DNA from 2 places in the Nitrobacter sp. MLSD-S21 genome. Region 2 is predicted to be linked to the other one. Evidence: riboswitches for the same ligand, from Rfam matches in the RefSeq annotation. Region 2 holds a riboswitch; the other holds the start of a gene.
The links. A riboswitch is a leader RNA that binds a small molecule or an ion and turns the genes downstream of it on or off. The one in region 2 is predicted to bind cobalamin.
Positions count from the first base shown of each region.

Region 1: it holds a riboswitch for cobalamin, as region 2 does, so the genes downstream of both, metE (5-methyltetrahydropteroyltriglutamate--homocysteine S-methyltransferase) here and AC1RT6_RS00605 (TonB-dependent receptor plug domain-containing protein) in region 2, are expected to answer to the same signal.

Region 1 covers NZ_JBXASZ010000003.1:624,568-639,221, forward strand. Annotated here, with positions in the region: gene htpG (molecular chaperone HtpG) at 1-1,779, opposite strand, end outside; gene AC1RT6_RS12995 (PepSY-associated TM helix domain-containing protein) at 2,275-2,937, shown strand; gene AC1RT6_RS13000 (DUF2271 domain-containing protein) at 2,948-3,460, shown strand; gene AC1RT6_RS13005 (DUF4198 domain-containing protein) at 3,624-4,433, shown strand; gene AC1RT6_RS13010 (FAD:protein FMN transferase) at 4,442-5,458, shown strand; gene dusA (tRNA dihydrouridine(20/20a) synthase DusA) at 5,627-6,718, opposite strand; gene AC1RT6_RS13020 (hypothetical protein) at 7,509-7,748, shown strand; gene AC1RT6_RS13025 (hypothetical protein) at 8,192-8,461, opposite strand; gene AC1RT6_RS13030 (hypothetical protein) at 8,807-9,007, shown strand; partial or broken gene AC1RT6_RS13035 (autotransporter outer membrane beta-barrel domain-containing protein) at 9,203-9,946, opposite strand; gene AC1RT6_RS13040 (autotransporter-associated beta strand repeat-containing protein) at 9,986-10,852, opposite strand; gene metE (5-methyltetrahydropteroyltriglutamate--homocysteine S-methyltransferase) at 11,091-13,427, opposite strand; cobalamin riboswitch at 13,533-13,765, opposite strand; gene AC1RT6_RS13050 (epoxyqueuosine reductase QueH) at 13,803-14,471, opposite strand.
Region 2 covers NZ_JBXASZ010000001.1:126,484-141,137, forward strand. Annotated here, with positions in the region: gene AC1RT6_RS00540 (M20/M25/M40 family metallo-hydrolase) at 1-179, shown strand, start outside; gene AC1RT6_RS00545 (hypothetical protein) at 474-1,259, shown strand; gene AC1RT6_RS00550 (Ros/MucR family transcriptional regulator) at 1,389-1,802, shown strand; gene AC1RT6_RS00555 (hypothetical protein) at 1,869-2,300, shown strand; gene AC1RT6_RS00560 (hypothetical protein) at 2,732-3,550, shown strand; gene AC1RT6_RS00565 (hypothetical protein) at 3,534-3,719, opposite strand; gene AC1RT6_RS00570 (IS1595 family transposase) at 3,732-4,679, opposite strand; gene AC1RT6_RS00575 (helix-turn-helix domain-containing protein) at 4,868-5,251, shown strand; gene AC1RT6_RS00580 (DUF6456 domain-containing protein) at 5,238-5,855, shown strand; gene AC1RT6_RS00585 (SufE family protein) at 5,941-6,372, opposite strand; gene AC1RT6_RS00590 (DUF5330 domain-containing protein) at 6,449-6,865, opposite strand; gene AC1RT6_RS00595 (sensor histidine kinase) at 7,292-9,112, shown strand; gene AC1RT6_RS00600 (peptidoglycan-binding domain-containing protein) at 9,135-9,698, shown strand; gene AC1RT6_RS00605 (TonB-dependent receptor plug domain-containing protein) at 9,897-11,981, opposite strand; cobalamin riboswitch at 12,095-12,289, opposite strand; gene rpe (ribulose-phosphate 3-epimerase) at 12,515-13,216, opposite strand; gene AC1RT6_RS00615 (P1 family peptidase) at 13,520-14,518, opposite strand.

The DNA.
Region 1 (14,654 bases), on a different contig from region 2:
GTCCTCCTTGAACTCGCTATCACTTTCCCCGAGCGCTGCCAGCGAAGCGATCAGCGGATGACGCGGATTCACCTCGAGCACCGGCTTGGATACGCCGGCCAATTGTCCAACACCGACGAGAATTTTTTCCAGTTGCCGATCATAACCTGACTCGGACGCGACAAGGCAGACCGGGCTGTCGGTGAGACGCTCGGACGAGCGAACGTCCGAAACCAGGTCCGCGAGTGTCGTCTTGAGGAAGGCAAGGAACTCCGCGACACCAGCGCTGACGTCCTGCGAAGGCTCGGGGCTCGCGTCGAGGCGCGAAATTGCCGCCAGATCCGCCGCTCCCTGCGTCACGGATTTGAACGGCTTTCCCTCGAAGCTCGGTCCAGACGTGACCCAAAAGCTGTCGACCGGATCGGACAGCAGCAGGACCTCCACGCCGCGGGCGCGAAAGCCCTCCAGATGGGGCGAAGCTTCGAGACGCGCGGCATCCTGCCCGGCGAGATAGTAGATCGAGGTCTGATTTTCCTTCAGCGCGCCGACATAGTCCTTGAGGCTTCGCAACGATCCGGCCGTGGTCTTGAAGCGTGAGAGCCCCAGGATGGTGTCGCGCCGGTCGGCGGCATCGTAGATGCCCTCCTTGAACATCGGACCGAAGGCCTCCCAGATTTTCCCGTAAGCCTCCGCGTCTTTGTCGGCAAGCTTCTCCAGTTCGCTGAGGATACGGCCGGTGATGCTTTTCTTGATTGCGGCCAGGATCGGGCTTTCCTGAATCATTTCGCGCGAGATATTGAGCGGAAGGTCCGCCGAGTCGACGACACCGCGCACGAATCGCAGATAGCGGGGCAGTAGATCGGCATCGTCAGTGATAAAAACGCGCCTCACGTAAAGTTTGAGCTGCTGCTTCTTGTCCGGCTCGAACAGATCGAAAGGCCGGTTTTGCGGTACGAACAGGAGCGCCGTGAACTCCTGTCGTCCCTCGGCGCGGAAATGCACCGTCAGCGCGGGTTCGTCGAATTGGCCTGCGACGCTGCGGTAGAAATCGGCGTATTCGGAAGCGTTAATCTCGCCGCGCGGCTTGGTCCAAAGCGCCGCGCCATCGGCAATCTCGGTCGGAGCGGCGCCGGGCTTCTCGACAAGTGCGATCGGGACCGGCACATGACCCGATTGCTCCCTGATCATTTGTTCAAGCTTCAACCGATCAGTATATCCCGTGGCGTCTTCGGTAAGATGAAGCGTCACACGGGTTCCTCTCGCAGGGGCTTCGCTTTCATCCACAGGCGTAACCGTGAATGTGCCCTTCCCATCCGATGACCAGCGCCATGCCTCTTTGGCGTCCGCACGCCGTGAGATCACATCGACCTGATCCGCCACCATGAAGGCCGAATAGAAGCCGACCCCGAACTGACCGATCAGAGTGACGCCGTCGCCCGACTCTGCGGCCTGAGCCTGCTCAATGAAAGCCTTAGTGCCTGACCGGGCGATCGTTCCGAGGGCGTCGACCATCTCGTCCCGGCTCATGCCGATACCGTTGTCCTCGACCGTCAGTTGCCGCCGTTCCGCATCAATGGTTATGCAAATCTGCGGCCTGGTCTCGTCTGCCAGCAATGTGGGATCGCTGATCGCTTCATAACGCAGACGCTCGCAAGCGTCGGCCGCGTTCGAAATCAACTCCCGCAAGAACACGTCTTTGTCGGAATAAACCGAGTGCACCATCATCTGGAGCAGCTTGGCCACATCCGCTTCAAACACCCGGCTTTCGGCCGCACCATCCTTGTCGATTGTCGAAGTCATATTGTTTACCCTCGATCAACTTGACGCAAAAATCAGCGTGATTCAGAAACTTGAAATTGTTGTTTCCGCGGATCCGGTCAAGCGAAGTTCTGAACCACTCACACGATAAGATGCTGGTGTCTCTTTGAGACTGAAGTTCACATCATAGGTTTGCAAAGAATACGCGAATTCTGGAACCGGAACCGGGGATGATATAGAAAAAATGCGGGCGTCATTCCAGTGCGTCGCGCCTTGCGCTTAGCCTCGGCCTGTCAGCCGGACGGGAAGGGTGAGGGGCTCGATCAAACCCCTCTTCGATGGTCAAACCGCAACAAAACTATGCCAGCCAATGTCCGGGGAAACTCGTGCGCCTCGGAACGGGGCACTCAGTTTAGAACAAACCTAATTTTGTGCTGTAGTAAAGCCAGGTCGGCTTCGCTAAACAATTTTCGCCTACCTGAGGGGTGCCGCCCGCGCCTCTTGAATTTGCGGAATTCTGGCCCGGCGACGAGATAAATGGACAATCCGGATCGATTGACTGTCGAGGGCAACGAACTCTGGCAGCGAAAGAAGCGTCGCGCTTTCTTTATTAATCAGCTCTATCAGTGGCATTGGATCAGCTCAGGCCTCTGTTTGATCGGTATGTTGCTGTTCGCCCTGACCGGAATTACGCTGAACAATGCCGGTCAAATCGAATCCAAGCCCGCGGTTGCGATGCGTCAGGCACAACTGCCACAAGCGCTGATCGCCGACCTGACGTCTGATCCAGGCGAAACCAAGGCGGCTCTGCCGCCGAGTATCAGCGAGTGGTTGCGGCGCGAGGTCAACGTCAACACCGCCGGACGCGACACTGAATGGTCGCCCGATGAGGTTTATGTCGCCCTGCCTCAGCCTGGCGGCGACGCATGGCTCAGCATCCAGCGCGACAGTGGTGCGGTGTCGTATGAGGTCACCAGCCGCGGCTGGATCGCCTATCTCAATGATTTGCACAAGGGTCGCCACACGGGCAAGGCGTGGAGCTGGTTCATCGACGTGTTTGCCGCCGCCGCAATCATTTTCTGCCTCACCGGCCTGTTGCTTCTGCAGCTTCATGCCAAACGACGTCCGGCCACCTGGCCCGTCGTGACCATGGGACTGATTATTCCGACCCTGCTCGTTGTTTTTCTCATTCATGGCTAGAAGGTAAACAATGCGTCTCCTGATTTCCGCCGCACTCTCGACCCTTGCCGCAGGCTCGTCGCTGGCCTCCGAGGCGACGATCAGCATAGATATTCCCCAGCTCGCCGTCGCCGAGTACCATAAGCCTTACATCGCCATGTGGGTGGAACAGGCAGACGGCGGCAAGATCACCAACCTCGCCGTGTGGTACGACGTCAACCACAAGAAAAACGAGGGTACGAAGTGGCTCAAGGACATGCGGCAGTGGTGGCGCCGCTCGGGCCGCGAACTGACGATGCCCGTCGATGGATTGTCCAGTCCAACCCGCGCGCCCGGTACCCATCAGATCAAGTTTGATAGCGCCGGCAAACCGCTCGAAGGACTGACCCCCGGCAAATACCAGCTCGTCATCGAGGCCGCTCGCGAAGTCGGCGGCCGTGAGCTGCTGAAAATCCCATTCGAATGGCCGCCGAAAGCCCCGGCAACCAGCGAAGCCAAGGGTGAACGTGAGCTTGGCACGGTCACATTGAAATTGAATCCATAGAGCTTTCGCTTCTGATGAAATCAGAAGCGAAATTTCTCAATTCGATCTGACGCGTTTTCTTCACGAGAGCCGGTATTCACGTCGTTCGAAAACGCTCTGATCCGCGCCTACGAAGACGCCGTGCATTTATCGCTTTCACAGCTTTCATGGAAAGGATTTCGCCATGACCAACCACCTCAAGTTCGCATTGATCGCTGCGGCGGTCTCGCTGCTTGCCCTGCCCGCGCAGGCTCACCGCCCCTGGCTGCTGCCATCGGCAACCGTGCTGTCCGGCCCTGACCTCTGGGTCACGGTCGATGGCGCCATCTCCAACGACCTCTTCTATTTTGAGCATAACCCGTTGCCGCTCGACAACCTGACGATCGAGGGCCCCGACGGCAAAGCCGTCGCGCCGGAGAATCTGACTAAAGGCCACTTCCGCAACACCTTCGATTTCAAACTGGCGCAACCCGGCACCTACAAATTGATGTTGACCCAGCAGGGTCTGTTCGCCAGCTATAAACTGGACGGAGAGAACAAGCGCTGGCGCGGCAAGCCTGACGAACTAGCCAAGGCCATTCCCGCCAAGGCGACCGACGTAAAGGTCACGGAAAACCGCAGCCGAATCGAATCCTTCGTTACATCGGGGAAGCCCTCAGTTGACACACTGAAACCAACCGGCGTCGGACTCGAGATGATCCCGGTGACGCATCCGAACAGTCTGATGGTTGGAGAGAAGGCGACGTTCCGTCTCGTAATGGACGGCCAGCCCGCCACTGGTGTAGCGGTGGAAATTGTTCCCGGCGGAATCCGCTATCGCGATACACTGAACGAGAGCAAGGCAACGACCGACGAGACCGGCACCTTCAGCATCACCTTCCCGGATCCCGGTTTCTACTGGATGAAAGCATCAGTGCAAGACGACAAGAGCAAGATCAAGGACGCCCAGCGCCGCAGCACTTACATCACCACGGTCGAAGTGCTGCCGCAGTAACCACGCCAATGACGGTGTCGATCACGCGGCGTGTGGCTATCCCGACAATCCCGGAGATGCCGCACGCTGCACCTGCGGGCGAGCGCATCCGAGAGCTGGCCGGCTCGACCATGGGCACCACCTGGTCGGTCAAGTTTGTTGGCTCGTCGACCAGCGTGCAAACGGTGCATCGGATGATTCCGCTGGCCCTCGAGCGCGTGATCGCGCAGATGAGCCCGTGGGAAAGCCAGTCCGACATCAGCCGGTTTAACCGCTTGGCGCTGAACCAATGGCAGAATCTGCCACTGGAGTTCGGCCGCGTCATGGCGAGCGCGCTGCGCATCGCGGCGGAATCCGGCGGCGCCTACGATCCCACCATGGGAGCGCTGGTCGATCTCTGGGGTTTTGGCCCGAGCGGCTCGCGCGTCTCGCCACCACCGCCGGATGAGGTTGCTCGACGCCACCGAGAATGCGGATGGCAACAGCTTGACCTCGATACCAGCGCCCGACGCCTGCGGCGATCCAATTGCGGACCGCTTGATCTCTGTGGCATCGCCAAAGGATTTGCGGTCGATCTGGTGGCGGAAACGTTGGGCGAGCTTGGGATTCACAACGCATTGGTAGAGATCGGCGGCGAATTGCGGGGCAACGGCGTCAAACCGGACGGCAGCCCGTGGTGGGTCGAGATCGACCGACCGGAGCGGTCGACGACCGATGTCGCCGCCGAACCGATTCTGGTCGCATTGCACCAGCTTGCGATCGCGACGTCCGGATGCGAACGCGGTTTCACACGCGGCGCGGACCACTTCTCCCACACCCTGGATCCGCGAACCGGATGGCCGATCGCTAACGGCATGATGACTGCGACGGTCCTGCATCGCTCGTGCATGGAAGCGGATGGCTACGCCACGGCGCTGATGGTGCTGGGACCGGACGCCGGTGTCGATTTCGCCGTCAAGCACGAGCTTGCGGCGCTTGTCCTCTTTAGGCACGGCGATGCCGTCACTGAACTGACCACACCGGCTCTCGATGCCATGCTGGCGTAATCGTCAGATCGCCGCCTTTGTTGACGAACCTGGAATATAAACGTGGTCATACTTCTCGAACGCGACGTAGCGGCATGTCGCGCGGATAAAGATTCCGATTTTTCGTTCGGCAGGCCGAGAGCCTCGCAGTCGCCCGAAGAGTATTCCTTCCGCTTTATGTCGGACCAGCTATGCCGACGTGGCGAGCTTCGGCGTGCTGGTGATGGTCCTGATCGTGCGCGCGCTCTGAGCAGCGCGTTCCGGCCCCGAGCTATCCACGTTTACGGAATACGCCGGAAGCTCATCCACCAGCGCAATCGCCTCCCGCAGAATATCGACACCGGCATCGGCCTTCACAGCGTTCTCGGCAAGATAGCGTCGAAACGCTCGCCCCCCTGGCACGCCATGAAACGCGCCGACAAGATGCCGGGTGATGGAATGCAACCGCGCGCCGCCTGCCAGTTGATCTTCGATGTAGGGTATCATGGCCTCCAGCGCACGCTTCATCGTCGCGTACAGAGCTGCCTCGCCGAAGAGCTCGGTATCGACTTTCAGCAGAAGCCGCGGCTCGTGATAGGCGGCGCGACCCAGCATGACGCCATCGGCATGCGCCAGATGTTGTTTCGCTTCCGAGATCCCGCCGATGCCACCGTTGACAATGATAGGCAGGTCGGGAAGCGAGGCCTTCAACCGGTAAACCCTGTCATAATCGAGCGGCGGGATATCACGGTTTTCCTTCGGAGATAATCCCTGGAGCCAGGCTTTCCGCGCGTGGACGATCAGCGCATCGACGCCGGCGTCGTTGACCTTGCGCGCGAATGTGTCAAGGCCTGTTTCCGGATCCTGGTTGTCGATTCCGATTCTGCACTTCACGGTGACCGGAATAGACACTGCGCGTTTCATGGCGTTGACAGTCTCGGCAACGACGTCCGGCTCAGCCATCAAACAAGCCCCGAACCGGCCGTCCTTCACCCGGTCTGACGGGCAGCCGACATTCAGATTGATTTCGTCGTAACCGAAATCCTCGCCGATCTTTGCTGAAGTAGTGAGATCAACCGGATTCGATCCGCCAAGCTGGAGCGCGACCGGGTGTTCGACGTCGCTGAACCCAAGCAACCGATCGCGCGCGCCATGAATCACCGCGCCGGTCGTGAGCATTTCGGTATAGAGCCGCGCCTTGCGCGCGAGCAGGCGATGGAACACGCGGCAATGCCGATCGGTCCACTCCATCATCGGGGCGACACTAAATATGGATTCGTATCTTTTTGCGGGTTTTTTCATTCTAACCAATATCTTACAGGCGCGGATGAAGAAGCGCTGTGGACTTGAACGCATTCCACGCTGGGCGATGCAATCGACAAGTACATCGCCATGTCGCGGAAGGAAATCGGTAAAACGAAAACTCAGGTGCTGCGGTCGATCAGACCTGCCGCATTGCGAACATGGATTGCACCGACATCATCACAACATCCCTACGGATGTTGTATCGCGGGGCCATCGTGACACTGACAGGTCGCCGCAGACATCGCCTTGAAGTATGCAGCGCCGCGCAGTTGCGCGGCCGTCATCACGAACCATCGCCGCCAAGATGACGGATCGTCGCATGGATTCTCTGGTGATCTTTCGAATATGATCGGAGAGCCGGGAGGCGTCCGGCTAGGGGCTGCCGGTCCATCCCCCCAGTGTTGGTACCGGGCCGGCAGTCCCGATCAGGCAGGTTCTCTCTCTCAGAGCAACGATCCAACAGGCGCCAAACGCCATCTGAACGACGAAGGCGGCAAAACGAGCGCTCACCGCCACAACGTTCCCGGCACAGGTTTTCTATTTCTTCGTCGGCTTGCGCTGAACAGGAGGAAGCGCATAGTTCGCGACTAGGAGCATTGTGTTTGAAACGCTAAAGAGATTCCAGATCCAGATGGAACGAGCACTTAACCAAATCGTTGCACAACTCTGCTACATAGAAAGGATACTCGGGTAATATTTCGTGAGTCATTCATCGACTTCATCGCTATTGTTCTGCCACGTTTGCCTTTTGAAGTAACAATCGAGTCGACCCAAAAGGAAGAATGCTATGCGGAACTCAGATATCGTTTGGAACTCAGAGATCGTTGAAGATCAAACGAAGCTATTTCTGAGCAAGTTGCAGAGCTTCGAGAAGTTCTCGGACCACGAAGTTTCATTCGGTGTGATGTGCGCCGTTGAAGATTGGTTGACCACTTTGCAAGGTGTGGAACGTAGCCACGCGGTGGAATGCCTGCACGAACTTGCCGAACGCATCCATAGCCCGAGTCAGTCATCTGAGATCGGATGAAGCGGACCGCGAACATGTTCGCGGGTTGCCAGCACGGACGAACCAGGGCACCAAAGAGTGAATGGGTTAACTGCCGTATCGGCCCCACCGTGTTCACGGGAATCGCCCTTCAACGAAGTTGGGACGCTTGCAAGCAGATTACGTTGTGAGGCACTGCGATATAGGTAGGGTGATTCACGGCGTCTATCCTGATAGCACGCGAACGCGAGCAGAGCAGCACGTCGCGCGCCGTTTAAAGTGCCGATGATCCCTTGGCGGTTCACCATACTTTTAGCAAGACCGCACTCGCGAACTCACCGCTGTCAGCGTCGTCGGTACTGCTTCCACTGCATCGATATGCCCCTTAGCTCACGCCATTGCTCGGCATCTCGTCTCGTAGCATTTGCGCCGGCGCAATCGACCGCTTCGCGCGAAATGGCGCACTTTCGAATTTGTCCCGAGACTTATTTGTACACGGGAACTTCTCCCTTGATCGCCTCTTCCATGTGCGCGACCGCTTCGCGCCAATACGATACAACAGCGCTCCAATCCACATCCCTGCGAAGTTCTGCAAAATCCTTCTCGTCATAGGTCACGTATTTATCGACGATTTCGCGAAGTCTGTTACGGCTAATGGACGTTCCACCGCCGTTTGCGTAGGCATGCAGGTCATGAATTGCAGCGAGTATGTCGTCAGTGAGCAATGCGGCTGCGAAAACCATTTCAAAGTCCATTTCTCAATCTCCACGGGAAAATGCCAACGAATGACGCTACCAAAAATTCACGAGCTGCAATATTTGTATCAGAACCTAAGTTTTTCATGCAATTGGCAGGCGAGCACAAGGCGACGGATCGTGGCGCGTCTGTGGACTCGCACCGCCAGACACGATTCAGTTTTTGGGACCGTTTCGACGGGCGGTGGCTCGCAGCGAAAGTCTATCTATCAAGAATCGGCCGAAGGCTTGCCGGCGCTTCGTGGGCCGATTGATATAGATCGGTTTGGACGACGCCTGATGAAGAGATAAGTTAGTTTGTGAATGAGCGAACGATTACGCCAGTGTCGTGATTTTCTTGTAGGCATGATTGCTGGCATCGCAATGGGGATCCAGCAGAACTTCGTCCTTGCGCCGGCTCATGCCCACCTCAACCTAGTCGGCGGCGTCCTGCTGTTTCTGTTCGGCCTCTGCTACAGGATGATCCGGCCGCAGACAGAACAACGCTGGCCCGGATTCAGGGCTGGCTTCACATTTTCGGCGGCATTCTGCTTCCAGCCGGAATAGCCCTCGTGATTGTGGGGGGCACAGCCTATCAAGCGGCGCCCATCGTTGGTTCGCTTATCATGGTTGCCTGATCGATCATCGTTCCCATGAGCCGATTGCTTCTGGCCACCCTGGCCTTGGCGCGATCGAAAGCCGAGTTCGAGGGTGTTTAGAAAGCGCCCCCCTCTTCAGATACGGCTTCTGAAACGATGCCGCTTACCAAGAGTACCTTAGCACCGCTTTTCCGGCATAACTCTCGACCGTGTTGGCGAACTCGCCTTCAAAGGTGCCGGCGACCGCGAAGCCGTTGGCCCAGCTCATTTCAGCGGCAGCCGTTACCAGTGCAACGTTGGCGGGTTGCGCCGCGCCGTTGACGACAAACGACGCGCCGGGCAGCGACTGGAACGTCGCTGAGATCGAGGGATTGGTGCCGAAATTATGAGCCCAGGCCGCGCGGCCACGCAATGTGAAGATAGCATCGGTGAGCGCGAACAGATTGCCGCCGCCGCCCTGCTCGGCATAGGCCGGCAGATCGTAGCTGGTGAACTGCCCCGCGGCATAGGGCGTGATGCCCGCCAATGGGGTGGCAATGCGGTAGCCGCCTTCGAGGCGCCCTGAGAAAGCATTGGCGTTAAAATTCGCACGCAGCCGCTCGATGCCATTCGCCATCACGATGCGATCCGTGGTGACGTTCTGCCAACCATAGGCCAGCGCGCCGCTGAAATAGGCATTTCCGATACGGTGACGCGCATCGACACCGACCTGGAATAGATCGGAGCGCCCCGTGCCGAACCCGTTGTCGACGCGGAATTGGGTTCCGCCGCCGGCCATTGCAAAGCCAAACATCGTATCCGGCGATACTCGGTAATCGGCGCCGACGACGCCACCATAAACACTGCTGGTCGCGGTGTTAGAGCCGACAACGCTGTTGCCGTCGGTGGTCTGCGAACCTCCAAAGCCCGCCGCCCAAACGCTCCAGCGTTGACCGAAGGTCGGCGCCTACGGAGGCGCCTTGCGGTAAATCGCGGCATAGGCATCGCGCTCCGAAGCGCTGCGCGTCTTCCCGTTGGCGGCATAGCCGAGTGCGGTGGTATCGTCCGCATAGGCCGTCGGAATGAATGATGCGCCATCGCCGCCACGTCCGGCCATGAACGGGTCGGTCATCACGCCCATGAACAGGTTCATCGCGTTGAATGTCGCCTGCTGAGTGCCGGTACCCAGTTCGCCGGAAACCTGCGTCAACCCCTGCGGCGACAGCGCGCCGAACGCCAACGGAGTCTCGCCGGTGCTGTTGAAGAAGTTGGTCAGCATGGTCGCAACCGCTTGTTGATTGCGATTGAGACCGCTGGGCAGGACAAAATCCAAAGTCAGATCGAGATAGGCATTGTTGCCGTCATGAGCCAGCGAGCTCTTGAAGTTGGTCGGCAGGTTGGTGTTCACCGGGCCTGAAAACGTGCCGCTGACGCCGCCATCGGCGGTGAGAATGGTGTAGCGTTTCGCGACGTATGCGCCGGGAGCGAACTGCGCCGCCACGGTCGCTCCACCCAGCGTCGCCGAACCGGTCACATGAGTGAAGTCTGACGCGGTTGGCGACACTTCGACCATGTAGGTCGACGCCGCAGTCAGCACGAGATTACCAGCTACCGTCAGCGTGCCGATCGAATTGCCCGGCGACAGCGTGCCGCCATTGATTGTGGTGTTGCCGACGATGCCGTTGCCGCCCAGCGTGCCGCCTGCATTCACCGTCGTCAGCGACGACGATACGATCGAACCGTTCACCGAGAGTGTGCCGGCGTTCACTGTCGTCGTGCCGGTATAGGTGTTACTCCCCGACAGGGTTAGCGTATCGGCGTTGTTTTGGATCAATCCGCCATTACTCGTGATAGCATTCGCGACCGTTGTGCCTGCATTGTCTTGTGCATTCAGATCGTCAGGTCTCGCCGAGTACGCTCAATTCTTCGTCTTCATACGAGGTTTCCCGCATTTTCGATCGCTCACTGCACACGGAGCGCACACGTCGTAACCGCCGGGAGAGAGACGGCCGGGCACATCTCTCTCCCTATATATGCGCGTTCGGCGCAGCCGATCGTCCGCGGCCCGCGCGTTAACGCATCAGCCTCGCCGCCTCCACCATGTTGACAAGCGCCGGCCTGACCTCTTCCCACTTGCGGGTCTTCAACCCGCAATCCGGATTGATCCAGATCTGCCTGTCGGAAAGGCGCTGGCGTGCAAGTTTGAGCAGGCCGGTCATCTCATCAACCGCAGGCACCCGCGGTGAGTGAATGTCGTAGACGCCGGGACCGATCTCGTTCGGGTATTTGTAGGTCTTGAAGGCGTCGAGCAGCTCCATCTTGGAGCGCGACGTCTCGATCGAGATGACATCAGCATCCATCGCCGCGATCGCGTCGATGATGTCGTTGAACTCCGAGTAGCACATGTGCGTGTGAACCTGCGTTGCGTCGGCGACGCCGCTCGCACACAGACGGAAACATTCGACAGCCCAGTCGAGATATATCTTCCATTCGGACCGGCGCAGCGGCAGCCCTTCGCGCAGCGCGGCCTCGTCGATCTGGATCATCGACGCTCCGGCTGCCTCCAGGTCCGCGACCTCGTCGCGGATAGCAAGTGCAATCTGCCGGCAGGCGAGACGACGCGGCACGTCATCGCGTACGAACGACCAGTTGAGAATAGTGACGGGACCGGTGAGCATGCCCTTCATCGGCTTCGGCGTCAGGGATTGCGCGTATTTCCACCAGCCGACGGTCATCGGTTTGGGCCGGGACACGTCGCCGAACAGGATCGGCGGACGAACGCAGCGCGAGCCGTAGCTCTGCACCCAGCCATACCTGGTGAAAGCGAATCCGGACAGCTGCTCGCCGAAATACTGCACCATGTCGTTGCGTTCGAACTCGCCGTGCACGAGCACGTCGAGGCCGATGTCTTCCTGCCAGCGGATGGTTCGTGCCGTCTCCTCCCGCAGGAACGTCTCGTAGTCGGCGTCGCTCAATGCCCCCTTGGCGTGCGCCGAACGCGCCTTTCGAACCTCGGCGGTCTGCGGGAACGAACCGATCGTGGTGGTCGGGAACGACGGCAGGCCGAAGCGTTCGCGCTGCAATTTCGCGCGATCTGCAAACACGCGCTTGCGCCGTGCCATGTCCGAGGTGACGGCTGCGATCCGCGCCGCAACTTTCGCGTCGTGAACCTTCGGCGACATTTTGCGGGCCATCGCGGCCTTCGCGGATGCATCCACCGCATCGGCAACCGACGCGCGGCCGCTGGCCAGGGCTTCACCCAGCGTCGCCAGTTCAGCCATCTTTTGCACCGAAAACGCGAGCCAGCTCTTCAACTCGGCATCGAGATCGGCTTCCAGCGCCACGTCGATCGGCACATGCAGGAGCGAGCAGGACGGCGCGATCTGCACGCAATCGATGCCACGTTTGGCGACCATGAATTCCAGACGATCGAGCAATACGGGGAGATTAGCGCGCCAGATATTGCGGCCGTCGATCACGCCGAGGGACAAGACCAGATCCTGCCTCGCCTTTGCCACCACAATGTCGAGTTGTTCCGGAGCGCGAACGAGGTCGAGGTGGAGGCCCGCGACCGGCAGCGACAACGCAGTATCGAGATTATCGCCCAGACCGCCGAAATAGGTCGTCAGCATGATCTTCAGCTTCGGCAGAGCGCTCGCGAGCTGTTCGTATGTCACGCGCAACGCCTTGCGGGTCGCATCGTCGAGATCGAGAACAAGACAGGGTTCGTCGAGTTGCACCCATGCGGCGCCCTCTGCGGCAAGGCGCTTGAGCAGATCGATATAGACCGGCAGCAGGCCGGAGAGCAGCGACAGCGGATCGAAATTCGCGTCCTTGCTCTTGCCGAGCTTCAGATAAGTGACGGGACCGAGCAGCACCGGCCTTGTCTGATAGCCGAGTGCCTTGGCCTCGCGATATTCGTCGACGGCCTTGAGCGACGAGAGTTCAAACCGTTGGCCGCTGGTGAATTCAGGGACCATGTAGTGGTAATTGGTGTCGAACCACTTGGTCATCTCCTGCGCCGGCGCACCATGCGCGTGACCGTCGCCATGATGACCATGCGTGCAGCTCGAATCGTGATCTTCGCCTTGCGCGCCCCGCGCCATCGCGAAGTAGGTTGCAAGCGGCACCGGCCCGCTTTTCCATCCGTAGATGTCCGGGATCGCGCCAACCATCACGCTGGTGTCGAGCACATGATCGTAGAGCGTGAAATCGTTCGACGGGATGACAGTGACGCCGAGCGACTTCTGTCGCGCCCAGTTCGCGGCCCGCAATCCGGCTGCCGCTTCAAGTAACGCGGATTCGTCGGACTTGCCCGACCAGTAGCTTTCAAGCGCGATCTTCAGTTCACGGCGCGGACCGATGCGCGGCGTGCCGAGCGTAGCAACAGGAAGAGAGGAAACTGACACGGCTTACCCCATATGTTGGGGGCTGGGCCTTAGCGACGCGGCATGGGATTCATGGGGTGCTCGCCATGAAAACCGCAAGCGCACCACCGGGACACCCCGCCCGAGGACGACTATGTTGTCGGGGCAGGTCTCCTGGCTCGCGGGTCTCAGCTTTGGTCCGGCCTTCCCGGGATTGCTCCCAGTGACACTGATGGACCACGGCTCACCGCTTACAGTTGCGGGGGCAGCGCCGGCATTACCCAGATCCATGGACGAAGACCCATGGACCAGAGCGCACCGGCTTCCCTCTTAGCTCCGGGCTTGAATTGTCCCGGAGAACCTCGACGCCAACCCTATGGGCCACCGTCCACGGGCCGTCAACCGGCACCGCGCATCTTATGTCGGGTCCGAATCCTCGCCGTGCCGGTAGAATTGCGTCCCGATCACGATCGGCGGACGACCCTGATCCCGGCGGTGCTGATTGGTATCGCGCAGCGAATAGACGCAGCCGCAATACTCCTGTTGATAGAATTGCTCGCGCTTGCTGATATCGATCATTCGCTGCGAGCCGCCGCCCTTGCGCCAGTTGAAATCCCAATACGAGAGACCGTCATAACGTCCGGCCGCGCGATGGCCGCAGTCGTTGATCTGCGCCATGTTCTTCCAGCGGGAGATACCGAGCGACGAGGTCATCACCGGGAAACCATGCTCATGCGCATGGAGCGCGGTGCGCTCGAAGCGCATGTCGAAGCACATGGTGCAGCGCGCCCCGCGTTCAGGTTCCCACTCCATCCCCTTGGCACGGGCAAACCAATTGTCCTTATCGTAATCGGCATCGACGAACGGCACGCCGTGCTTCTCCGCGAAGCGGACGTTTTCGTCCTTGCGCAGCAGGTATTCCTTCAGGGGATGGATGTTCGGATTGTAAAAAAAGATCGTGTAATCGATCCCCGATGCGAGCATCGCTTCCATCACTTCGCCCGAGCAGGGCGCGCAACAGGAATGCAGCAACACCTTTTTTTGCCCGTTCGGGGGCGTCAGGTTCGGTCGGACGAATTCGGTCACGGCGGACTCGGCGGTTGAGCGGCGAAACAAACGCCGCGGCAAATCTGCGCAGATAATGGTCTGTATGATCGAAGCGTCAAGAGTTGGACAGAGCGAGGGTTGCACAGCGTTTTTCGCCGAACTGTGAATTACGAGAATTGTGAAGCCGGAGTCGAAACGATCTGTTGACTCGGAATTTGGTGC
Region 2 (14,654 bases):
CAATTCCGATCGTTGCCGATTTCAAGACCTCACTGGGTCTCGACACGGTGCTGGTCGGTTTCGGTCTCGAGGACGACAACATCCATTCGCCCAACGAGAAATACGACCTGAAAAGTTTTCACAAAGGTATCCGGTCGTGGGCGCGGATTCTTGCTGCGCTTGCGGAAGCGCCGCGCTGAAGCCAGCTTCGGGCTTCATGTGCAAACGCCGCCCGGAATTGGGCGGCGTTGGATTGACGTGTAGAGGATGGTAACTAAGCCTTACACCAAATCCGACGTCAGACAAGTTCGAACAGACCTGCTGTCCTGATCGCTGCTTCTAGCGTTCTTCTGCCGCTGAATTGAACCATTCCCGTCGTTTGCAGTTGACCTCATCGCCATCGTGTTGTCGGTAATGGGGACCGAATTGGCGGGCGGCGAGGCCGATAGTTGGCTATCAGGTGCTGTCGTCTCCTTGGGGGACGGAGCTTTTCGATGAGCGTGCTTTTAGTCGCCGGGTTCGTTGTATTCGTGGCCGGTCTGGTGACGATCGCCTTGGGGATTCCCATCAAGGAGTTCAGCTTCGGCGATACCCTGGTCGTATCCGGCGCGGTCGTGACCGGCACGGGCCTGATTATGATCAGCCTGTCGGTCGTCGTCCGCGAATTGCGAAGGGTCGCGGACCAACTCGGCTCCAGAGCGTTTGCTGATCGCGATGATAGTGCCCACGCGCCCATTCTGCCGGGCAGGCACATCGAAGAGCGCCCACCTTCGCTGTCTGACAGCGATCGGTTCGCTCCAAGCCTGGGCGATCGGAACGCCACGCCCTCCGTCATGTCGCCACGCCGGCAAGCGGACGTGTTCGACCGCGACCGCGAGACCGTTGTCGCGGTCGAGGATGCGGAGTTTCCGGCATCCTCCGACGAGCCATCGCAGCCGAAACCACGACGCAATCTTCTCTTTGCGTCCATGATGAAGGAGCGCGAGCGGGTAGTCGTGGACCAAGCCGGGCCGGTTGGCTCATCCGCGCCCGCGAGACATGCGCGTGATCCTGAGGCGCCCCGGCCAGCATCAAGAGTCGATCGCCCGTCCGCCCCTCCGGACCACAACGCGTCCTCCGTCACGGTGCTGAGGTCCGGTGTGGTCAACGGAATGGCCTATTCGCTTTATTCCGACGGTACGATCGACGCCCAACTGTCGGAGGGCACGATGCGCTTCGCCTCGATTGATCGACTGCGCGCCCATCTCGATCAAGGCTCCGACCGCCCGTCTCCCAAATAAAGTTCGGCGTGCGCGCCCGCCGTTCTTGTCATGCCGGCAGCAATCCGGTCATATTCCTTGGGGCGCAAAGGCCGATTCTGATCGCATTCCGAGCGTATCGATGCTTTACGATCCGGAAAATTTGAGATCATGAGCGATTCAGCGGGTAAAAGTTTTCTCGACCTCACGGCGGAGATCGTGTCCGCCTACCTTAGCAACAACACGACGCCGGCCTCGGAAATTCCCGCCCTCATCAGCCAGGTACATGCCGCGCTGCTGCGCGTGTCGTCCGGGCGGGGCGAATTACCGTCGGAACCGACCAAGCCGGCCGTGCCGGTCAAGAAATCGATGACGGCCGACTACCTGATCTGCCTGGAGGACGGGAAGCGCTTCAAATCGCTCAAGCGCCATCTGCGGTCTCAGTACAACATGAGCCCCGAGCAGTATCGGGACAAATGGAAACTCCCTGCCGATTATCCCATGGTGGCCCCCAACTACGCGGTCACGCGGTCGCAACTGGCCAAGAACATGGGCCTTGGCCAGCAGCGCCGGCGCCGGAAATAGCGCGAGCGGTTTCGGCTACCGAATGTTGGGGCTCTTTAGTATTGGTCGTCTTTTTCGGGATTCGCCATGGTGGACGAAACGCCGGCCGAACCGTTTTTATTTCGATTGAACGTCGAACATACGCCTTCATCAAATGATCCAGAAGGGGCCGATGAGTTCTACAGGGCTATCGGGATCATGGTGGTTTCCTGGGGCAGCCTAGAGGGTCACTTCGTGGCCTCTTTGCTCACAATGATGACGATTGCGCCGTCTGAACTTGGCGTAAAGCTCCCGATGAATTGGAAAGCGCGGGCTGCCATTTGGCGTAAGGCTTTCGATGTGGTGTCCGATTTTTCTATGTACAGAGCCAGTGCATTTCACTTTCTGGAAAAGATGGAATCGGTGGCGCTACAAGACCACGTCGCTGTCTATTGGAGCGGTTCTTATTCGTGCCAAAAACAATACCCCGGACGGATTAGACATCAAACGCGGGCAAGTAACGGTCGAAAATGTGCTTGAGGTCGGTGAGCGCGCAAACGAGCTAAACCAGAGGCTCATGCCTCTGAGTAAATTTCTGACTGGATACAGGAATGCTCAGCCGCCGCCGCCGGCAAATATTCGTATAATATAGCGACGAGGCTGATAGCCCGAAAACGCCATGCTCGCCCATGTCGTCGTTCCTCAGTCAATCACCGTTGACCGGCGCGCGTACTAAATCGTCGAAAGCCAGATCCTTCGGGACGAACAATCGCGGTTAATCGAAAGCCTCGGAGGTGCTGGCGCGCAAGACATGGGAATCTCCCTCCTTGTCTGGACGGCCTATAATCTTAATTGTGGCGCTATAGATAATTAGGAATATTATCCCAATATTGTACTTTACGGACCCTTGGTGCATCATGAGTAGCGCCGGGCGACTTTTTCAACCCGGACGGCTCTGGAGCCTCTGGGATATGTTCGAATTTAATGCTCGCGCGTTATCTGGCGCGATAGTTGAAGTCTCTAGCTTTAAAAATCTTCTTGAAAATCACGGAGTGGGAATCGGGCGATTTACCGCGCACGGCATCCAGGATGTGATGCACAGTGTGCGAGACCTCTCCGAATTATTTGTTCGCCTCGGACTACACGGCACCCCAGACGAATGTGCCCACATTCTAGAAATCCTCGGTCCGTCACTCGGCAAAAATGCCTCCGCACTGCGGCGCGACTTAAAGCGAGTTATTGTTGAGATATCAGCCCAAGAGATGGGCGATCTGCGCCTGCATTTTCAGTCGCTCGTTACATTGGTGAATGCTGAACTGAAGGGCCGAAAATTCTTCGCCTTGGAAGTCCACGGGTCGTATTTCAATGACCCACGTTTGTTCGGTCAAGAAGTTTTTAACAATTTTTCGTCTGCTACGGATGACATTACTGAGGCTGGGTCTTGCCTGTCTTTGAACCGACCAACGGCTTGCGTTATGCACCTAATGCGAGTGCTTGAAGTGGGGCTTGCCAGCCTCGCGGCGGAGATGGGTATCAAGAAGCAGAACGATTGGGGTAGCTACCTTCGTGAGATAGACAGGGAATTGGAGCGTCGCATCAAAGCATCGGGCGCGCGCTCTCCCGATGAGCAGTTTTTTGCAGAAGCATCGAAAAACATTGATGACATGAGGCGGGCTTACCGCAACCCGACGATGCACCCTGACAAATCGTACTCTGTAGAACGAGCGAACGATATTTTACAGTCAGTGCGGTCGTTTATGCGCCATCTCGCTACTAAGCTCCACGACTAGATGTCTTCTTGGACGGAACTATCTTTTTAATTGCCCGTTCAAACTCTTTCCCGCTTTCATCAACGCCAATTTCCCGCGCGGCCTTTATGAACCGCGCGGATTGCTCTTTTTGCTTGCTCTCATCATCTGTTTTAGCCGGAGCTTTTCGAGCTTTTGGCTTCTTAGCCATCGCAGGCCTTCCTCAATTAGTCGTTCGATAGGTTAGGCGCTTCCCAACGATACCTTTAAGCGCGATGTCAGCGCGCGCCACATCGTCAATGCCCAACTTGACGCGGTTGTTGTAACGGAAATCGAATTCCGCAAGATAACGATGCAGATGCTTCTCTTTACAGTGCTGGTAGTTACCCTTCATGCCGCGCTTGAAGATAGAGAACACGCCTTCAATGGTATTGGTGTGAACGTCACCGCGAACGTATTCTTTGGCGCTGTGCTTCACGGTTTCGTGCGAAGCGAACGCGGTCCCAACCTCAACATAAAGGCGGCTTTCGTCGGTGTGCAGACGGGTCTCGTGAGCGATATTCTCAGCGACGATCTTCGCCACGGTGCTCTTATCGGCGTTCTCAACGTGGAATGACCGGACCTTACCGCCGCGCTGTACAAGTGAGACAATTGCGCGCTTGCTTGATGGGCCGGTACGACCACCCTTGGTGAAGGGACGCCCCTTTCGCTGCGGCGACATCTTCTTTTCCTCGGTCGGGCCGAAGTAGGTTTCGTCAGCTTCAACTATCTGGCCAGCGCCGCCCATTGGTGCAAGATCGCCGTCGCGCATCGCCTCTCGGATGCGATGTCCCATGAACCACGCGGTCTTGAGGGACACGCCAAGAATGCGGTGGAGTTGGTTCGCACTCATGCCTTTCTTGGAGGCCGAAAGCAGCGCAACAGCCTGAAGCCAGATGTGCAATTTAACGTGGCTGGACTCAAATACGGTGCCGACCTTTACGCTAAACTGCTTACGGCAGGCGTAGCACTTGTAAACGCCTATCCGGGTGCTTTCGCCTTCCATTTTCGAACTGCGATCCACAACCCCGCAATGCGGGCAGGAGCGGCCATTAGCCCAAATGCGCGCCTCAAGATATTTGTAGGCAGCGGCTTCATCGTGGAAATGCTTGGCGGATAGGACGGAAGTCATGGCTCAACCTCTTGATTGAGCTAATCCTACCCTAGAAAAGTGGGTCCGTAAAGTACAATATTGGGAATATTATCCAAAACCGTTCCTTGGCGATACCTTCGGCTTTCAAATTTTACCGAAAAAATGCTATCCCCGGGTAGAGAACAACCTCTAGGATATGTGATTATTTTCCTAGAGGGGCCTGCTCCATGCTTTTGACCTATCCGTCCACTCCACCCACATCCCGCCGGCGGTCGCGAACCTCGGCAAGGCTGGTCTGTCACGATATCGCGCGACTGGTCGCCGGAGAATTTGGTCTCGATGCTGCGGCGATGATATCGCCGACCCGCGGCGCGCCGCACGCCGCCTATGCCCGACAGGTCGCCATGTATCTGGCGCACGTTGGTTTTGCGTTGAGTTTCGAGGCAATCGGCCGCGCCTTCGATCGTGATCGCACCACGGTCTCGCATGCATGCCGCGTCGTGGAAGATAGCCGCGATGACCTCAGACTTGATCGCCGGCTCGCAGCGCTCGAAGCGATGTGCACGGTTTGCGGCGAACGCCTCGACGGACCATCCGATGACGGCATCTAATCGCGGCAGTAGTAAATCGTCGCGTCGCCCGAAAGAGCGGCCGGTTGAAATCGTGGACCGGTTTCGCGCGCAGCATCTCGCGCTCGCCGAGCGCGAGATCGTGACCGACGCAGGCATTGCGACCGTGATGGCCAACGACAGCGAGAGCCCTCTCGCCTGGCTGGCGCGCCGTAAGGGTCGCGATGGACGCGCCATGATCAGCCCCAATCAGTTCGCGGCCGGCGAAAGATTGCGCGCGGATTTTACGCGGGGGAATCTCACGCCGCGGGTGACCTCGAACTGGTCGGCGCCGACCGGAGGGCGCGGGTCCGGAGCCGGCGCCTGTGAGATGACCGATCTGATCGTTGCTGCGCGGCAGCGCGTGCGGCTGGCGCTGGAAGCATGCGGACCGGAATTTTCCGGCTTGTTAATGGACGTCTGCTGCTTTCTTCGCGGTCTCGAAGATGTCGAGCGTGAACGCGGGTGGCCCCCGCGATCGGCGAAAGTCGTGCTGCAACTGGCACTGGACAGGCTGGCGAGGCACTACGGTCTCCACGCGCGTGCAGAAACGAGCGCCCACGTCCGGACGTGGCTGGCAAGCGATGCAAGGTTCACGAGCGGTTAGAGCGTTTTCGAGCGAAGTGGGATCGCGCGTCGTTCGCGCGATCCGCATTTCCTCTTGCCCGAAATTCGAAAGGCGAAAACCAGCCTCAGGCTGCGGCAGCCAGCGCTTCGCGCGCGTCCCTGCGAATGCGCTCAACCATCGCGCGCAGCCCGTTGGAGCGTTGCGGCGTGAGATGCTCGCGGAAGCCAAGGCCGTCGAAGACGGCGATCGCGTCGGTGTCCAGAATGTCCTGTGGCTTCCTGCCGGAAAAAAGCGTGAGCAGGATCGCAATCAGCCCGCGCACGATATGCGCGTCGCTGTCGCCGACATAGGTCAGCACCGGGTGGCTGTCAGCGCCGCGACCGGCTTTGAGCGACAGCCAGACCTGACTGGCGCAGCCCTGCACCTTATTCGCCGCGGAGTGCTCGGCCTCGCTCATGGGCTCAAGGGTGCGTCCGAGTTCGATGACGTACCGGTAGCGGTCGTCCCACTCTTCCAGAAGCTCAAAGTTGTCCCTGATCTCGTCGATCGTCGTCATCACGGCTCATGTGTAATGTGTCCCAGCCGACTAATATAAGGCCATGGAGACATAAAATCGATATGGACCCGGCGATCTATGGGAATTGTTCCCTCGGGACGGTTTTCGGAGCAGCGAGACGCCATTCCGCCTGCAGATCCTCCGGCGTCAAGGTGTCATGCTGCACGTCGCCGGAATCCGCCGTTTCGACGGAGGGAACGCCGTCGATCGACCCCGTATGGTCGGGAGGGCGTTTCTCGGTGATGATCCGGTAGAGCTTTCTCGCGCCGTCCTGCGCGCGCTGGCCGATTGCGGAGGCAGCCTGGCCCCCGACCTCGCAGACGCCCGGCTGACGTGTGCAGAATTGACTCATATCCGATACGGCGGCTGTGGCGGCCGATACAGCGTCGGAAGCCCCAATCTTGGGTGCCTTGTTCGCCTCGGGCGCCTCATCCCTCGGCAGCAGCACGAGCACGAGCCCGAGCCAGAATGCCATGCGAAGCAGGAAAAACATGTCGCGTCCCTATGCGTTTTTGATCTTCGTCACGTTGCGTTGAATTCCGCAATCTGTCCTTTCCCTATCAAATGGTCCTGAATCCCCCGTTTGCTCGACGCGTCCGGGCAAACAAAAATCCCGCAAACGGCGGCAGAATTTGATTCGGCGTAAATTTTCGATTGATGCGTGTGCGAAACGCGGTCGCCAGACGCGACGCCGATCCTCGGCGTCGTCCGTATATGGTGGCGGAAACCTTGCGTTCACCATTCGCACCGATGAAGGCGTTGCAAGGCGACAAAGAGCCATCCGTGTGTGCTGTTTCGTGACGCAGAGAGCTGCACTTTAGTGTTCGCTTAAGTTCACTCTGACACGTTGAACCCACAAATGGAGGCGTTCCGGCGCGTCGGATACGACGTCAGCTGAAGCGCAAGCAACGTGACCGCATTGACCATTATCCAGGACCGTCTCGACGCGTTGCTGCATCCATCGGCGCGATACGACGCGTTGACGCGGGCGCGGCATCGAACCTTCATGGGGCCGCGGCTGCTCGGCAGCCTCGTCGCGCTCGCGGCGTTTCCGATGTATCTGGCGATCCGCGGTGCACCGACGGCACTGGAAGTGGTGGCTTTCGCCTGGCTCGTCGTGCCGATTTTGTTGTCCTATTTCCTGTCACGCACCGGCCGCTACGAAGGCGCCCACGTGCTGTCGTCGATCGCGCTCGCCGGTCTCGTCATGATGATCGCGCTCCCGACCGGTGGGATTGAATCGTTCGCTGCCGTCTGGCCCGTTGTGATTCCGCTGGAGGCGGCGCTGTCCGCGTCCCGCCGTGTCGTCGCCTTCGCCGCGATGCTTGCAGTGTCGTGCGTGCTCGCGCTGATCGCGATGAGTTATTTTGATGTTTTGCCACTGCCCGATGCCGGCGTGGCGGCGCATAGTGTTTTCATGGCGTTCGGTATTGCGTCCGCCATGCTTTATGCTGCCGGAGTGGCGTTTGGTTACGAAGCGCTGATGCGTACCGGCGCCTCACTGCTGAACGTCGAGGAAGACCGTTATCGCCTGCTGGCGCGCCACATGTGCGACGTGATTTCGCGTCACCGGCGCAACGGCGCCGTGCAGTTTATTTCGCCGGCCGCGGAAGCCCTGCTTGGCGTGCCGGTGTCGGAGTTACAGGACCATGGTCTGTTCGATCGGGTCCACGTCGCTGATCGCCCAGCCTATCTTACGGCGCTCGCGGCGGCTGCACTTGGCAAGGATGCCCAAAGCGTCGAATTCAGACTCAGGCGCGACGTCGCATCTGGTGCGAAATCAGAGGCGCGATCTTCGGGGGATTTCATATGGGTGGAAATGCGGTGCCGACCGCTTGAGCCGTCCTCCTTGGCCGAACCCGAAGTCGTCGCGGTGATGCGGGACGTCACCGACCGGAAGCAGCAGGAGCACGCGCTGGATATGGCGCGCACCACGGCCGAACGTGCTGACGCTGCCAAGACACGGTTTCTCGCGACAATGAGCCACGAACTGCGAACGCCGCTCAATGCCATCATCGGATTTTCAGAGATGATCGTTCAGGAAGCGAGGTTGTCGCTCGATGCCACGCGCCGCAAGGAGTATGCCCAGCTCATTAACGACTCCGGCCAGCATCTATTATCGGTGGTCAACAGCATTCTCGATATGTCGAAAATGGAGTCCGGGAATTTCGAGATATTGCCCGAGCCGTTCACGCCGCGCGAGGTGCTGCTCAACGGGAGCAATCTGCTCGCGCTCAAGGCGCGCGACAACGGTATTGAACTGGTCACGCGCGTTCCGGAAAATTTGCCGCAGATGATTGGCGATCCGCGCGCGTTCAAACAAATCGTTCTGAATCTGGTATCGAATGCCATCAAATTCACGGAGCGGGGCGGCCGCGTCACGATCTCGGCCCGCGTCGAAGGATCGCGCATGGCGCTGCGTGTGATGGACAACGGCGTCGGCATCGCGCAGGAAGATCTTAAGAGGATCGGCGACCCCTTCTTCCAGGCGGGGAAGACCTATCAACGACGTCAGGAAGGGACTGGACTTGGATTGTCGATCGTCAAGAGTCTGGTTGTGTTGCACCAGGGCGAGATCGATGTGCAGAGCAAGGTACAAGAGGGGACCACGGTAACCGTCATGTTGCCGCTGATACTCGTGCCCGACGCGGAGTCGTCATCGAATAACATCGCGACGCTGACGCCGGCCTCCCGCTCCGGCAAGCAGGATCAAGATTACCGGGTGAGGAAGAGTGCCTAGAAAAATTGTTGAAGAGGGTGTGATGCGGCCACGCCGCCGCAGCGTGGCAACCAGGAAGAGCGAAGTTGACGAGGAACGCGGTCTCGCGATGCGCGTGCTCCTGCATAGCCCGAAAGATCTGGTTGCCGGGTGCCTGGCTTTTACCGCCATCGGTGCGATCGTCACGAACGCCATGTTCCTGCAGGCCGGCCATCATCCGTCGCCGATATTTGGATCGGCTGTCACCATGCCACTGGTGCAACAGAGCAATCCGCTGCCGCGGCCTCGACCAGTCGAGGCGGATCAGACGGGGACAACAGAACAGCACGCGAGTGCGGGAGAAGCGCCCACCAATCCCGTCAAAACGACTGGGTCGCATAGCGATCCCGTCGCCGATCTTATCAATGCGAATCGCCGCGTCGCCGCCGTGCAGCGGATATTGACGGAATATGGCTATGGTCAATTTAAGCCGACAGGAACGGCCGGGCCCGAAACCCAGGCGGCGATCCGGAAGTTCGAGCAGGCTCGCCGGATGCCGGTGACCGGCCAGATGTCCGATCGTCTCGTGCGCGAGCTCGTTGCCCTGACTGGACGGCCGATCGATTAGACTACAGCGTTTCGAGCGAAGCATATCCTCGGGCTTGACCCGAGGATGAATGACCTGTTCGTGTAAAGAAAGCACGTCAAAACAAAAAGCTAAAGGCCCGGCTTTGATTCATCAAAGCCGGAATAGTTTTAGCGAACCCCTTTGTTGCGTGGACTCCCGCCGCCTTTTCACTTCTCCTCGTCGGGAAGAGGTCGAGAGTTATCGCACCCCGTAACTTGCCACCCGGATGCCGCCAAAAATCGCAAGGCCCGGCGCAAGGAACCCGGTCGGATTTTGGTAGCGGGCATCAAAGAGATTATCGATCCGCCCGAATACCTTGACCTGGTCATTGACGGCATAGTCGCCACGCAAGTTCACCAGCGTATAGCCCGGCGCTACAATTCCGGAGATTGAACCGTCGCGGGTGACATCAATCCAGTCGTTGACGCGGAGCACGGTCGCCGACAGTGTCAATGCATCGAGGGGGAGCCAGGTCGCGGTTGCGCTCCACTTTTCCTTCGGTCGGCGCAGCAGCTGCATGCCGGTGGCGGCATTGACGGCACGGGTGAAGGTGTAATCCGCGCGAATTCCGAAACGCTCGGTGATCTGTGCCGAAACGAAAGTTTCGGTGCCTTCGGTCGTCGCGCTGTTCACGTTCACCAACGATGTGAACGTGGCATTGTAGTCGATCAGGTTGGTGATGTCGTTATGGAAGTAAGTCGAGCCGAACCGCACACGATCGTTGAACAGAGGTTGCTCGAAACCGGCATCGTAGCCGCGGCTATCTTCCGGTTTCAGGTTGCGATTGGCGAAGAAATTGAAGGTTGGAAAGTCCCGGAATAACTGGCTCAGCGAAGGCGCCTTGAATCCCGTGCCGTAACTTGCTTTCAGTTTCGTTTCCGTGATTGGAACAATGATCGCCGGTGCGACCCGGTAGGTCATACGCTCGCCGAACAGGTCGTTGGAATCTTGGCGGACATTCGCAACGAGGAAAAGGCGGTTCGCGAGAGCTGATTGCAACTCGATGAAGCCTGCCTTGTTGCCGTTCTTGGCGGCAAGATCGGTGGTGTCGATGCGATCGGTCTGATGCTCGGCGCCGAAGACCAGATGGTTGTCACGCGCAATTTCGGCCACCGTGCGCCAGTCAAACTTGAGGCGCTCGCCCGTGGTGGTCGTGACCGGACTGCCGGGACCTGCGTCGTAGCCTCTGCTGTTGGTGTAATTGACACCGAAGTAGCTTTGGACGCGCCCATCGAACAGAGACCACACGGCTTCTTCGCGGTTGAAGAGTTGCTGGACGGCGTGTGTGCTCTGGGTGGCGTTGGGCGTGCTTGGAAATCCACCGTCGCCCGTGAACAGCAGCATCGCGTCAGTATAGCGGACCACCGAATTGACGGTCAGATTCTCATTGAGATCGACGCCGAGCTTGGTCGAATAGGTCATGTTGTCATAGTTGTTTCCGATCGCTTGCCGTCCGGGCGGGAGAAGCTCCGGCGGTGTGACAGGAACATCTCCGGCATGGAGATGGGCGACGTTGACCGCGTAGTTGAAGTTCTTTTCGGAGCCGCTCAATCCGAGCGTCTGGTTGAACGTTTTGAACGAGCCGGACTCGATTGACGCGGTGGCGCGCGGCGGACCTTCGCCCTTTTTTGTGATGATGGAGATCACTCCGCCGATTGCGTCGGAACCATAGAGTCCGCTTTGCGGGCCCCGAAGAATTTCCATCTGCTGAATGTCCGCCGCAAGAAGATGCGCATAGTCGAATGCGCCATTCGCGTTGCCGGGATCGCCGATGTCGATTCCGTCGAGGATCACCTTGGTGTGGTTGGCGTTCGTGCCTCGCATGAAAACCGAAGTCTGGGCGCCCGGTCCGCCGGCTTGCAACACATTCAGACCGGGAGCCGTCCTCAGGATATCCGGAACGGTGCGGTACTGCTGGGTCTGTATATCCTTCTCGGTGACGATGGTGATGGAGCTTGCCAATTGCCTTGCAGGCGTCACCACTCCCGTGGGGCTGACCACGGTCGAACCCATCGTGCCCGGAACGGGCGTCTCAGTGACAGGAGGGTGTCGAGGAGCGGAGCGGGCCACACGGCGCGATCGCGACGCCGCGCGGTGAGATGGCGGCCGTGAATCTGTCGTTCTATCCGGCGGCGGCGCGATCCGGATCGGAGGCAGCAGATTGGGAGAGGCGGATTGCTGCGCGCACGAAGGCGTCGTCAGGCCGACCGATCCCAGCGAGGCGAGGACGGTGGAGGCAAGCAGGCTTCTGCGATAAACCCCGGACAAGGAGGAGGCGGACATGGAGGGAACCTCGGCAGGACGTCGGTGGCACGTCACAGCGAACGAGGTTTCACGGGAGCCTATGCCGGCGCCGATGAAGCGGATGTCTGTAGTCCCCGACTGACATCTTCGCGTGTGACCACGGGTTGACGGCAGGTCTCCTGGCTCGCGGGTCGTTACCTGGCGTCGCCTTCCCGGGGCCGAGATATCCCAGTGGCGTGTGACGCAGATTCACCGCTTACAGTTGCGGGGGCAGCCGTGGCGTTAGGATGATCCCGCACCACGTTCCCTTTTGATCTCCCGAGGGAGAACCGTCGCCGATCTGTTTGAGGGGGAACAAAGTCGATGTCAATCGACGGAGCGACTCAGCTACGGCTTTTCCTCGTGGCGTTGCATATCCGCAGCAACAAGTTGCCGCCGGCGAGATCTGCTTTGTCTGCATTCTCGAGGCTGTATGTTGCCGATGCGAGCAAGCCGTCGGGGCAGGCGGACTTGCAACCCTTCCTGCTCCGGGCGCGGGCGAGAACTATACGCTGCCGGTACCGGCGTTTGCGTCAGACCACTTCGCCCCGTGCTGCCGCGGCGGCGCTGCGGATCGCGTCCATGTTCGCCTTGTAGGACTCCATGGTGCCGCCCTTGAACACCGCGGAGCCCGCCACGAAGGCATTGGCGCCGGCGGCGCCAAGTTCGCCCGCAACGTCGGGTCCGACTCCGCCGTCAACCTCGATATCGATCGGCCGTCCAGCGATCATCGTACGCAAATCCCGAATCTTGCCGACCGCCGAGGAGATGAACTTCTGGCCACCGAAACCGGGGTTGACCGACATCACCAGCACCAGATCGACCATGTCGAGCACGTATTCGATGGTGGAGAGCGGCGTCGCGGGATTGAGTGTGACCCCCGCCTTCTTGCCGAGCGCGCGAATGGCCTGCAGCGAGCGGTGCAGGTGCGGCCCCGCTTCGACGTGAACCGTGATGTGATCACAACCGGCCTTGGCGAAGGCTTCGAGGTAAGGATCGCACGGCGAGATCATCAGATGGGCATCGAAGATCTTCTTCGTGTGCGGGCGCATCGCCTTGATGACATCGGGGCCGTAGGAGATGTTCGGCACGAAATGGCCGTCCATCACGTCGAGGTGGATCCAATCGGCACCCCCCTGATCGACGGCGCGAACCTCCTCGCCAAGCTTCGAGAAGTCGGAGGCCAGGATCGACGGTGCGATAACGAGAGGACGCGGCACAAAAGTCTGGGACATGAACGTTTCCGAAAATTTCTGCGGAGCTTGAGAGAGCCCCGCGTAACATGAGCCGCGTCCGGGGGCAATGAGCGGCGTTAGCACCGGGTCGGGGGACGGAACGCGAGCACGAGGATTCTCTTCATGACGTTTCTCCATTGCTGAGATGCGCGACAGTGCGCACGAGGAGTATCCGCCGGTCAGATTGTCTAAATCTATACTTGAAACTAACCTTAAATACACAAAATAATACAATTATTTACACTATACATGAATTACATGCCGTCCTCGGTGGCGGAAAGACCTATGCACGCCAGATTGGAATCATCGATCAAACCGGTCCTTCCATGCCGGCAATGCGTTCAGAAACGGAAGTGCTTTTGCTTCATAGACGCCGCGTGCGATCGCGCGAGCCACCGTGTTGGCTGCGATCATTCCGAGTTCGGTCAATCCGATGAGCGGATCGATTCGCTTGGCTCCGGTGGCGGCAGCGAACACGATATCGCCGTCCAGGGGAGCGTGAACTGGATAAATCGCCCGCGCGAAACCGGTTTGGGCGATGATCGCAAGCCGTCTGGCTTGCGGTTTGGTAAGCACCGCATCGGTGATGACGATGGCGAGCGTCGTGTTTTCGCCAGCGTTTGCTGTCCCGCCGCCCTTCAATCGCATCGCCAGCATCTCCGGCGTGAACGACGGCGGCAACCCGCGTCCGCCGTATTCGTCACCGGATTCAAATGGCGCCGCCCAGAACCAGGGGCCGTCTCCGACTGTGACGCTGCCGACCGCGTTCACCACGGCGAGCGCCGCCACCCGCACGCCACTTGGCGTGGCGGCCGAAGCGGAGCCGACGCCGCCCTTCAAATTGGCGGTCGTAGCGCCGAGCCCGGCACCGGTGCTGCCGAGTGCGAAATCGTTTCCCGCAGCCGCTGCGGCGGCGTAGCCGAGATCGCGATAGGGCGCAAAACGACCCCATTGCTTGTCGCCGCCGTTCAAGAGATCGAACACGACCGCGCCGGGCACAATGGGTATGACCGCGTCGCCGATCGCAAAGCCGCGCCGCTGTTCGGCGAGCCAGGCCTGAACGCCGCCGCCGGCCTCGATCCCGAAAGCGGAGCCGCCTGACAGCGCGAGAGCGTCGATCCGCTCCACCGTATTGACCGGGTCGAGCAGGGTGCTGTCGCGCGTACCCGGGCCCCCGCCACGCACGTCCATCGCCGCGACGACTGGGGTATCGAAAAGCACCGCCGTGACGCCCGACGCCAGCTTCGTGTCGTCTGCGTGGCCGACACGGACCCCGGAAATGTCGGTAAGAAGGTTCTTCATGGTTCGGTCTCGTTTGCGGCGATGGGAAACGGCCGACCGTCAGATGACGGCACGGGCGTGTCGGGGTCAATCGATCACGCCTGATCACAAATGTCGCGGAAGGAAGCGAAGCCCTTGCATCGTGGCGCGATGGTAG